2 linked regions of the Pseudorhizobium banfieldiae genome follow. The protein of the gene in region 2 binds, or shares a complex with, the protein of the main gene of each other region. Links are inferred from orthologs where the notes say so. Each region holds a gene or a part of one and is shown on either strand. Other genes may lie near its edges.

Region 1 (3,475 bases), 2.5 Mb from region 2 along the record:
GGCCGGAATCGCGCTACGGGTGCATCAGGGGCACAAGCAACTTGCGGCCAAACGCCTCAAATCTGTGTCATGACCGGCTTTGCCGTTGGAAAGGCAGCCCGGTTCCAGTATTTGGACCATTATGTTCTTGTGGATCATCCTCGCTGTCCTGACCGCCGCCGTCGCGGCCGTCCTGCTCGTCACGCTGGCGCGCGGCGCCAAATCCGAAATTCCCGATCGCGCCGGAGAGATCGCCGTCTATAGAGATCAGATGGCCGAACTCGAGCGCGATCGCGAGCAGGGCCTGATCTCCGCGGAAGAGGCCGAGTATGCGAAGGCCGAGATCGGCCGCCGGCTGTTGTCGGCTGCCGGAGAGGCGGAGAGCCAGAGCGAAGCTCCCGCCGGCCGTACCGGCCTGACCGCAACAGGCGCAGCGGTGACCCTTCTCGTCCCCGCCGTGGGACTGTCCCTCTATCTGTTGCTCGGCAATCCGCAGCTCCCGGACCAGCCGCTTGCCGCCCGACTTGAGAATCCCGGCCAGAACATGGCCTTGCTGGTCGCCAAGGCCGAACGGCACCTGGCCGAGAACCCGAAGGACGGTGCGGGCTGGGACCTGCTGGCGCCGATCTACTTCAAGGCCAGGCGGCTGGGCGATGCGGAACTCGCATTCCGCAATGCCATGCGGCTGCTTGGGACCAGCCCGGAGCGGCTTGACGGGCTGGGGGAGACCCTCGTTGCCGCCAATGACGGCATCGTCACCGAGGATGCGCGCCTCGCCTTCGAGGAGAGCCTGCGCCTTCAGCCGGACAATCCCCGCGCCCGCTTCTATGTCGGTCTCGGCCTGGAGCAGGCCGGCCGCCGCGACGAGGCACGCGCGGCCTTCGAGGCGATTGCCAAAGCTTCTCCGCCCGACGCGCCTTGGATGGACCTGATCCGGCAGCATATCGCGGCGACCGGCGGTACGCCCCCGCAGGCGGCGGAAGCGACGAACGGGCCATCCGCGGACGACATGGCTGCGGCGGGCCAGATGTCCGAAGGCGATCGCCAGAACATGATCCGCGGCATGGTGGAGAGCCTCGCGGCCCGCCTGCAGGACGATCCGAACAACCTGGAAGGCTGGCTCCGGCTGGTGCGGTCCTATTCCGTGCTCGGCGACAAAGAAAAGGCCGAGGAAGCGCTTAAGAGCGGCTTGAAGACATTCCCGGCGGAAGGCAGCGAGGGGCAGCAACTGATTGCGCTTGCCCGCGAGGTTGGCCTGGCCGTCGAAGGAGCGACGCAATGACACGCAAACAGAAACGTCTCACCATCATCGCCGGCGGCATGAGCTTCATCCTCGCCGCCGTCCTCCTGGTCATGTTCGCCTTCAGCCAGTCGGTCGCCTATTTCTATATGCCGGCAGATCTCGCCACCACGGAGGTTTCTCCGGGCACGCGCATCCGCCTTGGCGGCCTGGTGGCCGAGGGATCGGTCAAGCGTGGTGCGGGTTCTACGGTAAGCTTCTCGGTAACCGACGGCTCGAACACGGTGCCGGTCAGCTATACGGGCATCCTGCCCGACCTGTTCCGCGAGGGACAGGGCGTGGTGACCGAAGGCGCGTTCGACGCTGCGACCCACTCCTTCGTTGCGGATTCTGTGCTGGCCAAGCATGATGAGAACTACATGCCGAAGGAAGTGGCCGACCGCCTGAAGGAGCAGGGGGTCTGGCAGCACGGCGGGGAGGCGGCGACGCAATGATCATCGAAGTCGGACATTATGCGCTCGTCCTTGCGCTCGCCACCGCGCTGATCGTGTCGATCCTGCCGTTGATCGGCGCGCGCCGCAACGATGCGGCGATGATGGCGCTGGCGCCGGTCGGTTCGATCCTGATGTTCCTGCTGGTGCTGTTCTCCTTCTCGGCTCTGACCTGGGCCTATGCGGCCTCCGACTTTTCGGTGAAGAACGTTTGGGAGAATTCCCACTCGATGATGCCGTTGGTCTACAAGTTCTCCGGCGTCTGGGGCAACCACGAAGGCTCGATGCTGCTCTGGCTGCTGATCCTGGTCTTTTTCAGCGCCCTCGTCGCCTTCTTCGGGCGCAACCTCCCCGACACGCTGCATGCCAATGTGCTGGCGGTGCAGGGCTGGATCGCTACCGCCTTCACGCTGTTCATCCTGCTGACATCCAATCCTTTCGCCCGCCTCAGTCCGGCGCCTGCCGAAGGCCAGGACCTTAACCCGATCCTCCAGGACCCGGGACTGGCGGTGCATCCGCCGCTCCTCTATCTCGGCTATGTAGGCTTTTCCGTCTGCTTCTCCTTCGCGGTCGCGGCCTTGATCGAGGGCCGTATCGATGCGGCCTGGGCGCGCTGGGTGCGTCCGTGGACGCTGGCTGCTTGGACCTTCCTGACTGCCGGCATCGCGATGGGCTCCTACTGGGCCTATTACGAACTCGGCTGGGGCGGCTGGTGGTTCTGGGACCCGGTCGAAAACGCCTCCTTCATGCCCTGGCTCGCCGGCACCGCGCTTCTGCACTCGGCGCTGGTGATGGAGAAACGCGAGGCGCTGAAAATCTGGACCGTGCTGCTGGCGATCATGACCTTCTCGCTGTCGCTGCTCGGCACCTTCCTTGTCCGCTCGGGTGTGCTGACCTCGGTTCACGCCTTTGCCACGGACCCCACGCGCGGCATCTTCATCCTGGCAATCCTCATGCTGTTCATTGGCGGTGCCTTTGCGCTCTTCGCCTGGCGGGCACCGATGCTGAAGTCCGGTGGCCTTTTCGCGCCGATCTCTCGCGAAGGTTCGCTCGTCCTCAACAACCTGATCCTGACGGTCGCAACGGCGACGGTCCTGATCGGAACGCTTTATCCGCTGGTGCTGGAAACGCTGACCGGCGAGAAGATTTCGGTCGGGGCGCCATTCTTCAACATGACCTTCGGGCTGCTGATGATCCCGCTGCTGATCGCCGTTCCGTTCGGGCCGATGCTCGCCTGGAAGCGGGGCGACCTGCTCGCCGCACTGCAGCGCCTCTACGTCGCCGCCGGACTGGCGCTGGTGGCAGGCCTGACCCTCTACTACATCGAGAACGGCGGCCCGGTGATGGCTGTCTTCGGCCTCGCCATCGCCTTCTGGGGGATGTTCGGTGCACTGGCCGACCTCTGGTATCGCGCCAACTTCGGCAAGCTGCCGTTCAACGTCGCCTGGCGTCGGCTGGTCGGCCTGCCGCGGTCGGCCTTCGGGACGGCGCTGGCGCATTTCGGCCTCGGCGTGACCGTCCTCGGCATCGTCATGGTGACGACATATGAGACGGAAACGGTTGTCGAGATGAAGCAGGGCATGGCGGCGGAAGCCGGCGGCTACTCGCTCGTCTTCGACGGCATGCGCGAGGCGGTTGGTCCGAACTATACCGAGGAACAGGGACACTTCACCATCAGCCAAGGAGGCGTGGTGGTGGCAGATACGTGGTCGTCGAAGCGGCTCTATACCGCAAGGCGCATGCCGACGACGGAAGCCGGCATCGT
Region 2 (7,534 bases):
CATTACCGGTGCCCTGTCGGCCGAACGGTATGGCAAGGATGTCACCGGCGAGGATGTCTCCCGCATCATGGCCGCCGAGATCAGCAAGGTGCTCTCACCGGTCGCCAAGCCGCTGCAACTCGACCTCAACCACAAGCCGCACGTCATTCTCGTCGTCGGCGTCAACGGCACGGGCAAGACCACAACGATTGGCAAGCTCGCGGCGAAGCTCTCGGGATCGGGGCTGAAGGTCATGCTGGCCGCCGGAGATACGTTCCGTGCTGCCGCCATCGAGCAGTTAAAAATCTGGGCGGATCGCACCGGCTCGGAATTCATCGGCACCAGGCTTGGCGCCGATGCCGCCGGCCTTGCCTACGACGCCTTTGAACAGGCGCGGGCGAAGAAGTCAGACGTGCTGATCATCGACACAGCCGGGCGCCTGCAGAACAAGGCGGAGCTGATGGCGGAACTCGAAAAGATCGTCCGCGTGCTCAACAAGCTCGATCCGGACGCACCGCATACGGTCCTGCAGACGCTCGATGCTACCACCGGGCAGAATGCGCTGCAGCAGGTGGAGATCTTCCGCAATGTTGCCGGCGTCAGCGGCCTGATCATGACCAAGCTCGACGGGACGGCGCGGGGCGGTATCCTCGTGGGCATCGCGGCCAAGCATAAGCTGCCGGTCTATTTCATCGGCGTCGGAGAGGGCGTCGATGATCTGGAGCCTTTCGAGGCGGATGATTTCGCCAAGGCCATTGCCGGTCTGACGCATTGATGCCACAGAAACAGCGTTTCCAGCCGCAGAACCCATCAGCAGAAGTTGAATCGATGCAGATCGAAAGCGATACCAAGGCCACACCGGAAGAAAAGCATCATCCGATGCTGAAGTTCGCGCTCGAGATTGGACCGCTCTTGGTCTTCTTCTTCGGCAACATTCGCGGCGAATGGCTGGCGGAAACCTTCCCGGCCTTGGACGTCGTCGGCGGTCCGCTCCTGATTGCGACCGCGCTCTTCATGGTCGCGACGGTCATCTCGCTTATCGTCTCGAAGATCGTCTTCAAGCACCTGCCGGTCATGCCCTTCGTTTCCGGTGTCGTCGTCATGGTCTTCGGCTCGCTGTCCATCTGGCTGCAGGACGAGACCTTCATCAAGATGAAGCCGACGATCGTAAACACGCTCTTCGGCGTCGTCCTGCTCGGGGGGCTGCTGTTCGGCAAGGCACTGCTCGGCTACGTCTTCAACGCTGCCTTCAATCTCGACGAGATGGGCTGGAAGAAGCTGACCCTCCGCTGGGGGATCTTCTTCCTTTTCCTCGCAGTGCTCAACGAAGTCGTCTGGCGCAACTTCTCCGACGACTTCTGGGTCAACTTCAAGGTCTGGGGCACCATGCCGATCACGCTCGCCTTCACCTTCGCGCAGCTGCCGCTGATCATGCGCCACACCATCCCCGACGCCGTCGCGGAAGCCGAGAAGTGAGCGTGGCCGCTACTCCATCGTCGTGGTCACCGTGGTCGCGGCGGTGGTTGCTGGTGGCCGTCACGCTCTTCGTGCTTCAGCTCGTGGTTCTCTACGCCATGGGCCGCATCCCGATTTGCGAGTGCGGCTACGTCAAGCTCTGGGAAGGCGGGGTGAACTCTAGCGGCAATTCCCAGCACCTGTCGGACTGGTACACGCCGTCCCACATCATACACGGCTTCCTGTTCTACGGCCTCGCTTGGCTGCTGTTCCGCCGGGCGCCGCTGACGGCGCGGCTTTCGTTCGCGGTGCTGATCGAGGCGGCATGGGAGGTGCTGGAAAACACGCCGATGGTGATCGACCGCTACCGCACCGCCACCATGGCGCTCGGCTACAGCGGCGACAGCATCCTCAATTCGGCGATGGATACCGTCTTCATGACGATCGGCTTCCTGGCCGCTTCGCGTCTGCCAGTCTGGCTAACGGTTGCGATTGCCATCGGCTTCGAACTCCTGACCGGCTGGATCATTCGCGACAACCTGACTCTCAACGTGCTGATGCTGCTCTGGCCGCTCGATGCGGTGCGCGAGTGGCAGGCGGCGCTGGGCTGACATTTCAGGTTCCGGAGGCGGCTTTCTCGATGGCCGGCAGCAGTTCCTGCGTCAGGCTGCGTTCGTCAAACGGACCGACCTTCTTGTAGAGGATGGTCCCGTCCGTCCCGACAAGATAGCTTTCCGGAATGCCGTAGACACCCCAGTCGATGGCGGCCTTGCCGTTCGGATCGACGCCGATCGCATCATAGGGATTGCCGAGCTCGCCGAGGAAGCGCAGCGCGTTGTCGTTGCGGTCCTTGTAGTTGATGCCGACCACCGTCAGCCGTTCGTCCTTCGCCAATTCCTTCAAGAAAGGATGCTCCTGCCGGCAGGGGACACACCAGGAGGCGAAGACGTTAACGAGTGTCAGCTTGCCGTCGATCGCCGCATCCGTAAGCGCTGGCGTGTTCGAACCTTCGAGAGCCGGCAGGGCCAGTGATGGCGCCTTCTGGCCGATCAGCGCGGAGGGAATGGCGGAAATGTCGCGGCCGTTGACGTCCTGGTCGTAGAGCATCTTGCCCGCGACGAGGGCAAAGCCCGCGAAGACGGCCAGCGGTATGAGCGCCAAGAGATACCGGCCGATGCCGCGCCGGCGGGCGGGTGCTTTGTCGATCTCGCTGGTCATGCGGCGCCATCCTTGACGGGTGCAGAGGAGCGCCGCCGGATGCCGGAGGCTTCCAGTTCCGCAAGCTCCCGCTGTCGGGCACGCCCGTCCAGCCATATCCAACCGAGCATGAGCGCGATGATCAAGCCCGAGACGCCATAAGATACTGCGATGTAGAAATCGTGGCCCATCTCAGCTCTCCCGGCTCGCCATGCGCGCCGCCATGCGTCGTTGCGCCGTGATCCGGCGGCGCCAGATCTCGTTTCGCATCGCCATGAGGTGCAGCGTGAAGAAGAGGAAGGTAAAGGCGAACGCCATCACCAGCAGCGGGATCAGGAATTCCGGATCGATCGTCGGGCCATCCAGCCGCACGACGCTCGCCGGCTGGTGCAGCGTGTTCCACCACTCGACCGAGAACTTGATGACCGGGATATTCACGAAGCCGACGAGAATGAGCACGGCGCTGACCCGTGCGGCCTTCGACGGGTCGTCCATCGCCCGGTTCAGCGCAATCAGGCCGAGATACATCAGGAAAAGCACGAAGACCGAAGTCAGCCGCGCGTCCCAGACCCACCACGTGCCCCACATGGGCTTACCCCAGAGCGATCCGGTCGCGAGCGCGATCAGCGTGAAGGCTGCGCCGAGCGGGGCGGCGGCCTTGTGGCTGACATCGGCAAGCGGATGACGCCAGACCAGCGTGCCGATGGCCGAAAGCGCCATCACCGTGTAGCACATCATCGACAGCCATGCTGCCGGGACGTGCACGTACATGATGCGCACGGTCTCGCCCTGCTGGTAGTCGCCTTCGGTCGTGAAGCTGAGATAGAGGCCGACCGCGAAGAGGCCGGCGGTCAGACAGCCCAGCCAAGGCAGGATCCGCCCCGACAAATTCAGGAAGCGGGTCGGGTTGGCGAGGTCGCTGAACTTTGTGATGGCGAGGCTTTCGGTCATGGGTTCTTTCTAGGCAGAAACGGCGCTTTCGGGCTTGATCCTAGTCAATCGCTCGCGTTGCGCAAAGCAAGCGATGCACCGAGCGGGCCGATAACTGCGAAAAACATCGTGATCGCTAATAATATCAGGAATGGCGGCATAAACGGGGCAGGGTCCTGGACCGCCGCATAGGATGCACTGACGCCGAAGATCAGCACCGGTATGGCGAGCGGCAGAACGAGGATCGATACCAGCAGACCGCCCCTCGGCAGGCTTACCGCGACCGCGGCTCCCACGGCGCCGATAAAGGTGAGGGCAGGCGTGCCGACGAGTAAAGTCACGGCGACCGCGCCGATGGCGACTTCACTCATGTTCATGAACAGGCCGAGAAGCGGCGAGGCGATCACCAGCGGCAGGCTGTTGGCCAGCCAGTGGGCGAGGCACTTGACCAGCACGGTGAGCACCAGCGGGTGCTCCTGCATCAGGATCAGGTCGAGCGAGCCGTCGTCCCGCTCCGTCTGGAAGAGGCGGTCGAGCCCGAGCAGCGCCGCGAGGAGCGCCCCGATCCAGACAATGGCCGGGCCGATGCGGGAGAGCAGGTTGAGGTCGGGGCCAACCCCGAACGGAATGACCGCGACGACGGTCATGAAGAAGAGGACGCCGATCAGGGCGCCGCCGCCGGCACGCACGGACAGCTTCAGGTCGCGGAGCAGCAGGGACATCATGCCGCGAACTCCTCTGCCACACCGGCAAACCCCGTCATCCGCAGTTCCTGCATCCCCTCGATACCGAGCGGCTGGTGGGTTGCGGCGAGAAGAATGCCGCCACGGGCCAGGTGCTGGCGGATGAGATCGGCAAAGGTCGCCTCCGCCCTGGTGTCAAGGGCGGCAGTCGGTTCGTCGAGGATCCAGACCGGGCGGTAGGAGACGAGAAGCTTGGCGAAGGCCATGCGGCGCTGCTGTCCTGCGGAGAGATAGCCGAAGGGAAGATGAGCAATGCCGCCGAGGCCTACCTGTTCGGCGGCCTCGGCGACCGAAACGCCCTCGCCGCCGCCGAAATCCCCGCAGAATTCCTTCCAGAAGGCGAGGTTCTCCTGCACCGACAGCTCCGCCTTCATTGCATTGCGATGGCCGAGATAGTGGCAGGCTTCGCTGGCCCGAATCGCATCGTCTGTCGAGGAGGAGGACCATCTGACCTGACCGAACTCTGGGCGAAGCAGGCCCGCCACTACCCGCAGGAGCGTCGACTTGCCGGAGCCGTTCCTGCCGATGAGGATAAGTCCTTCACCTGCGCCGAGTTCGAAGGAAATGTCCGAAAAAAGCAGGTCTTCCCCGCGCCGGGCCGCAAGCTTTTCGGCTGTCAGCCGCATGGCAGGTCCTTCATTAGGATTCAAATTACCTGAGCAGAATTTTTGTATGCAATGAGCACAAAGCGGTCTGGAACCCTTCTTAGAAATTATCTATAAGCTTCGCAACCACGCCAGCGGCCGGCGTGATTATCATCTTGCGCCGAACCTGAAGACCTCAATCTTCTCGTGCGGACAGCGGAAATGGTCGCACCCGCATCCTGATGTGCATAAGTGCATAGGCGTCCGCACGCGCGTGTTGGCTCTCATATCAGCGGGGTTATTGTCCGTGGCTAAATCTCTCGACAGCTTCAATTGTCGCTCCGTCCTTACCGTGGGCGGCAAGGACTATGTCTACTACAGCCTGCCCAAGGCGGAAGCGAACGGTCTACCCGGCGTTTCGAAGCTCCCCTTCTCGATGAAGGTGCTGCTCGAAAACCTGCTGCGCCACGAGGACGGACGGTCCGTTACCAAGGAGCATATCCTTGCCGTCGCCGAATGGCTCAACAACAAGGGTACGGTGGAAAGCGAAATTGCCTATCGTCCCGCTCGCGTACTAATGCAGGACTTCACCGGTGTGCCGGCCGTGGTTGACCTCGCTGCGATGCGCGACGCCATGGTTTCGCTCGGCGGCGACCCGGAAAAGATCAACCCGCTGGTCCCGGTCGACCTCGTGATCGACCACTCCGTCATCGTCGACGAGTTCGGCACGCCGACCGCCTTCGCCCGCAACGTCGAACTTGAGTACGAGCGCAATGGCGAACGCTACCGCTTCCTGAAATGGGGGCAGCAGGCGTTCGAGAACTTCCGCGTGGTCCCTCCAGGCACCGGTATCTGTCACCAGGTCAACCTCGAGTATCTCGGCCAGACCGTCTGGACGAAGGATGAGGACGGCGAGACGATTGCCTATCCGGACACTTGCGTCGGCACCGACAGCCACACCACCATGATCAACGGCCTTGGCGTTCTCGGCTGGGGTGTTGGCGGCATCGAGGCGGAGGCGGCAATGCTTGGCCAGCCGGTCTCCATGCTCCTGCCGGAAGTCATCGGCTTCAAGCTCACCGGCAAGCTGAAGGAAGGCGTCACGGCGACCGACCTCGTGCTGACCGTGGTACAGATGCTGCGCAAGAAGGGCGTCGTCTCGAAGTTCGTCGAGTTCTTCGGACCGGGCATGGACAACATGCCGCTCGCCGACCGTGCGACCATCGGCAACATGGGCCCGGAATATGGCGCCACCTGCGGCTTCTTCCCGGTCGACGGCGAAACCATCAACTACCTTACCATGTCCGGCCGTACCCGCGAGCGGATCGCGCTGGTGGAAGCTTATTCCAAGGCTCAGGGCATGTGGCGCGAAGGCGATGGCTCCGAGCTCGTCTTCACCGATACGCTTGAACTGGACCTCGGCGACGTCGTGCCGTCCATGGCCGGCCCGAAGCGTCCGGAAGGCCGCATCGCGCTCGAGAACATCGCCTCCGGCTTCGCCTCTGCCCTTGAGGCAGACTACAAGAAGCCGGGCCAGCTCGACACGCGCTATGCGGTTGAGGGCGCGGACTTCGATCTCGGCCATGGCGACGTCGCGATTGCTGCGATCACGTCCTGCACCAACACGTCCAACCCCAGCGTGCTCATTGCCGCAGGCCTGCTGGCCCGTAATGCCGTTGCCAAGGGCCTGAAGACCAAGCCGTGGGTGAAGACTTCGCTGGCGCCTGGATCGCAGGTGGTCGGAGAATACCTTGCAAAGTCCGGTCTGCAGACGGATCTGGACAAGCTCGGCTTCAACCTCGTCGGCTTCGGTTGCACGACCTGCATAGGCAATTCCGGTCCGCTGCCGGCGCCGATCTCCAAGACGATCAACGACAAGGGCCTGATCGTATCGGGCGTTCTTTCCGGCAACCGCAACTTCGAAGGCCGCATCTCGCCGGATGTCCAGGCGAACTACCTGGCCTCGCCGCCGCTCGTCGTCGCCTATGCTTTGGCCGGCACGGTGCAAAAGGACCTGACGAAGGAGCCGATCGGTGAAGACCAGAACGGCAACCCTGTCTACCTGAAGGACATCTGGCCGACCTCGCACGAGATCCAGGAGTTCATCCTGAAGTACGTCACGCGCGAACTCTACGAGTCGAAGTATGCGGACGTGTTCAAGGGCGACGAGAACTGGCAGGCCGTTCAGGTGCCGCCGGGGCAGACTTACGCTTGGGACGACGACTCCACCTATGTCCAGAACCCGCCCTACTTCGTCGGCATGGGCAAGACGGGCACCGGCCTCAAGGACATCAAGGGCGCCCGTATCCTCGGTCTCCTTGGCGACAAGATCACCACCGACCACATCTCGCCGGCCGGTTCGATCAAGGCGGCCTCGCCGGCAGGTTCCTATCTCATGGAGCATGGCGTTGGCGTTGCCGACTTCAACCAGTACGGCACGCGCCGCGGCAACCATGAGGTGATGATGCGTGGCACCTTCGCCAACATCCGCCTTCGCAACCACATGCTCGGCCCGAACGGCAAGGAAGGTGGCTACACAATCCACTATCCGTCGAAGGAAGAGATGTCGATCTACGACGCGGCCATGAAGTACAAGGAAGAAGGTGTCCCGCTCGTCATCTTCGCCGGCGTCGAATACGGCAACGG

Evidence for each region. Proteins that work in one complex are often made in the same cells at the same time.
Region 1: the proteins of ccmB (region 2) and ccmE are in contact, whole or in part, in a solved structure (PDB 8CE8), measured with the Escherichia coli proteins. The link is inferred for Pseudorhizobium banfieldiae from one-to-one orthologs.

What each region holds. Positions count from the first base shown.
Region 1 is NZ_FO082820.1:923,147-926,621, forward strand. Bases 1-2,985 are described here. They hold ccmE (cytochrome c maturation protein CcmE), read left to right. Parts: upstream 1-1,257; coding sequence 1,258-1,713; downstream 1,714-2,985. Other genes in these bases: ccmI (c-type cytochrome biogenesis protein CcmI), read left to right, coding at 122-1,261; NT26_RS04475 (heme lyase CcmF/NrfE family subunit), read left to right, coding at 1,710-2,985. Outside these bases: more of NT26_RS04475, read left to right, coding at 2,986-3,475. UniProt on the Escherichia coli protein: Heme chaperone required for the biogenesis of c-type cytochromes. Transiently binds heme delivered by CcmC and transfers the heme to apo-cytochromes in a process facilitated by CcmF and CcmH.
Region 2 is NZ_FO082820.1:3,462,171-3,469,704, reverse strand. Bases 2,457-5,442 are described here. They hold ccmB (heme exporter protein CcmB), read right to left. Parts: upstream 4,287-5,442; coding sequence 3,627-4,286; downstream 2,457-3,626. Other genes in these bases: acnA (aconitate hydratase AcnA), read left to right, coding at 5,196-5,442; ccmA (heme ABC exporter ATP-binding protein CcmA), read right to left, coding at 4,283-4,930; NT26_RS16875 (heme ABC transporter permease), read right to left, coding at 2,824-3,582; ccmD (heme exporter protein CcmD), read right to left, coding at 2,649-2,822; NT26_RS16885 (DsbE family thiol:disulfide interchange protein), read right to left, coding at 2,457-2,652. In the rest of the region: signal recognition particle-docking protein FtsY, read left to right, coding at 1-754; NT26_RS16895 (septation protein A), read left to right, coding at 808-1,455; NT26_RS16890 (DUF2585 domain-containing protein), read left to right, coding at 1,458-2,045; more of NT26_RS16885, read right to left, coding at 2,050-2,456; more of acnA, read left to right, coding at 5,443-7,534. UniProt on the Escherichia coli protein: Required for the export of heme to the periplasm for the biogenesis of c-type cytochromes.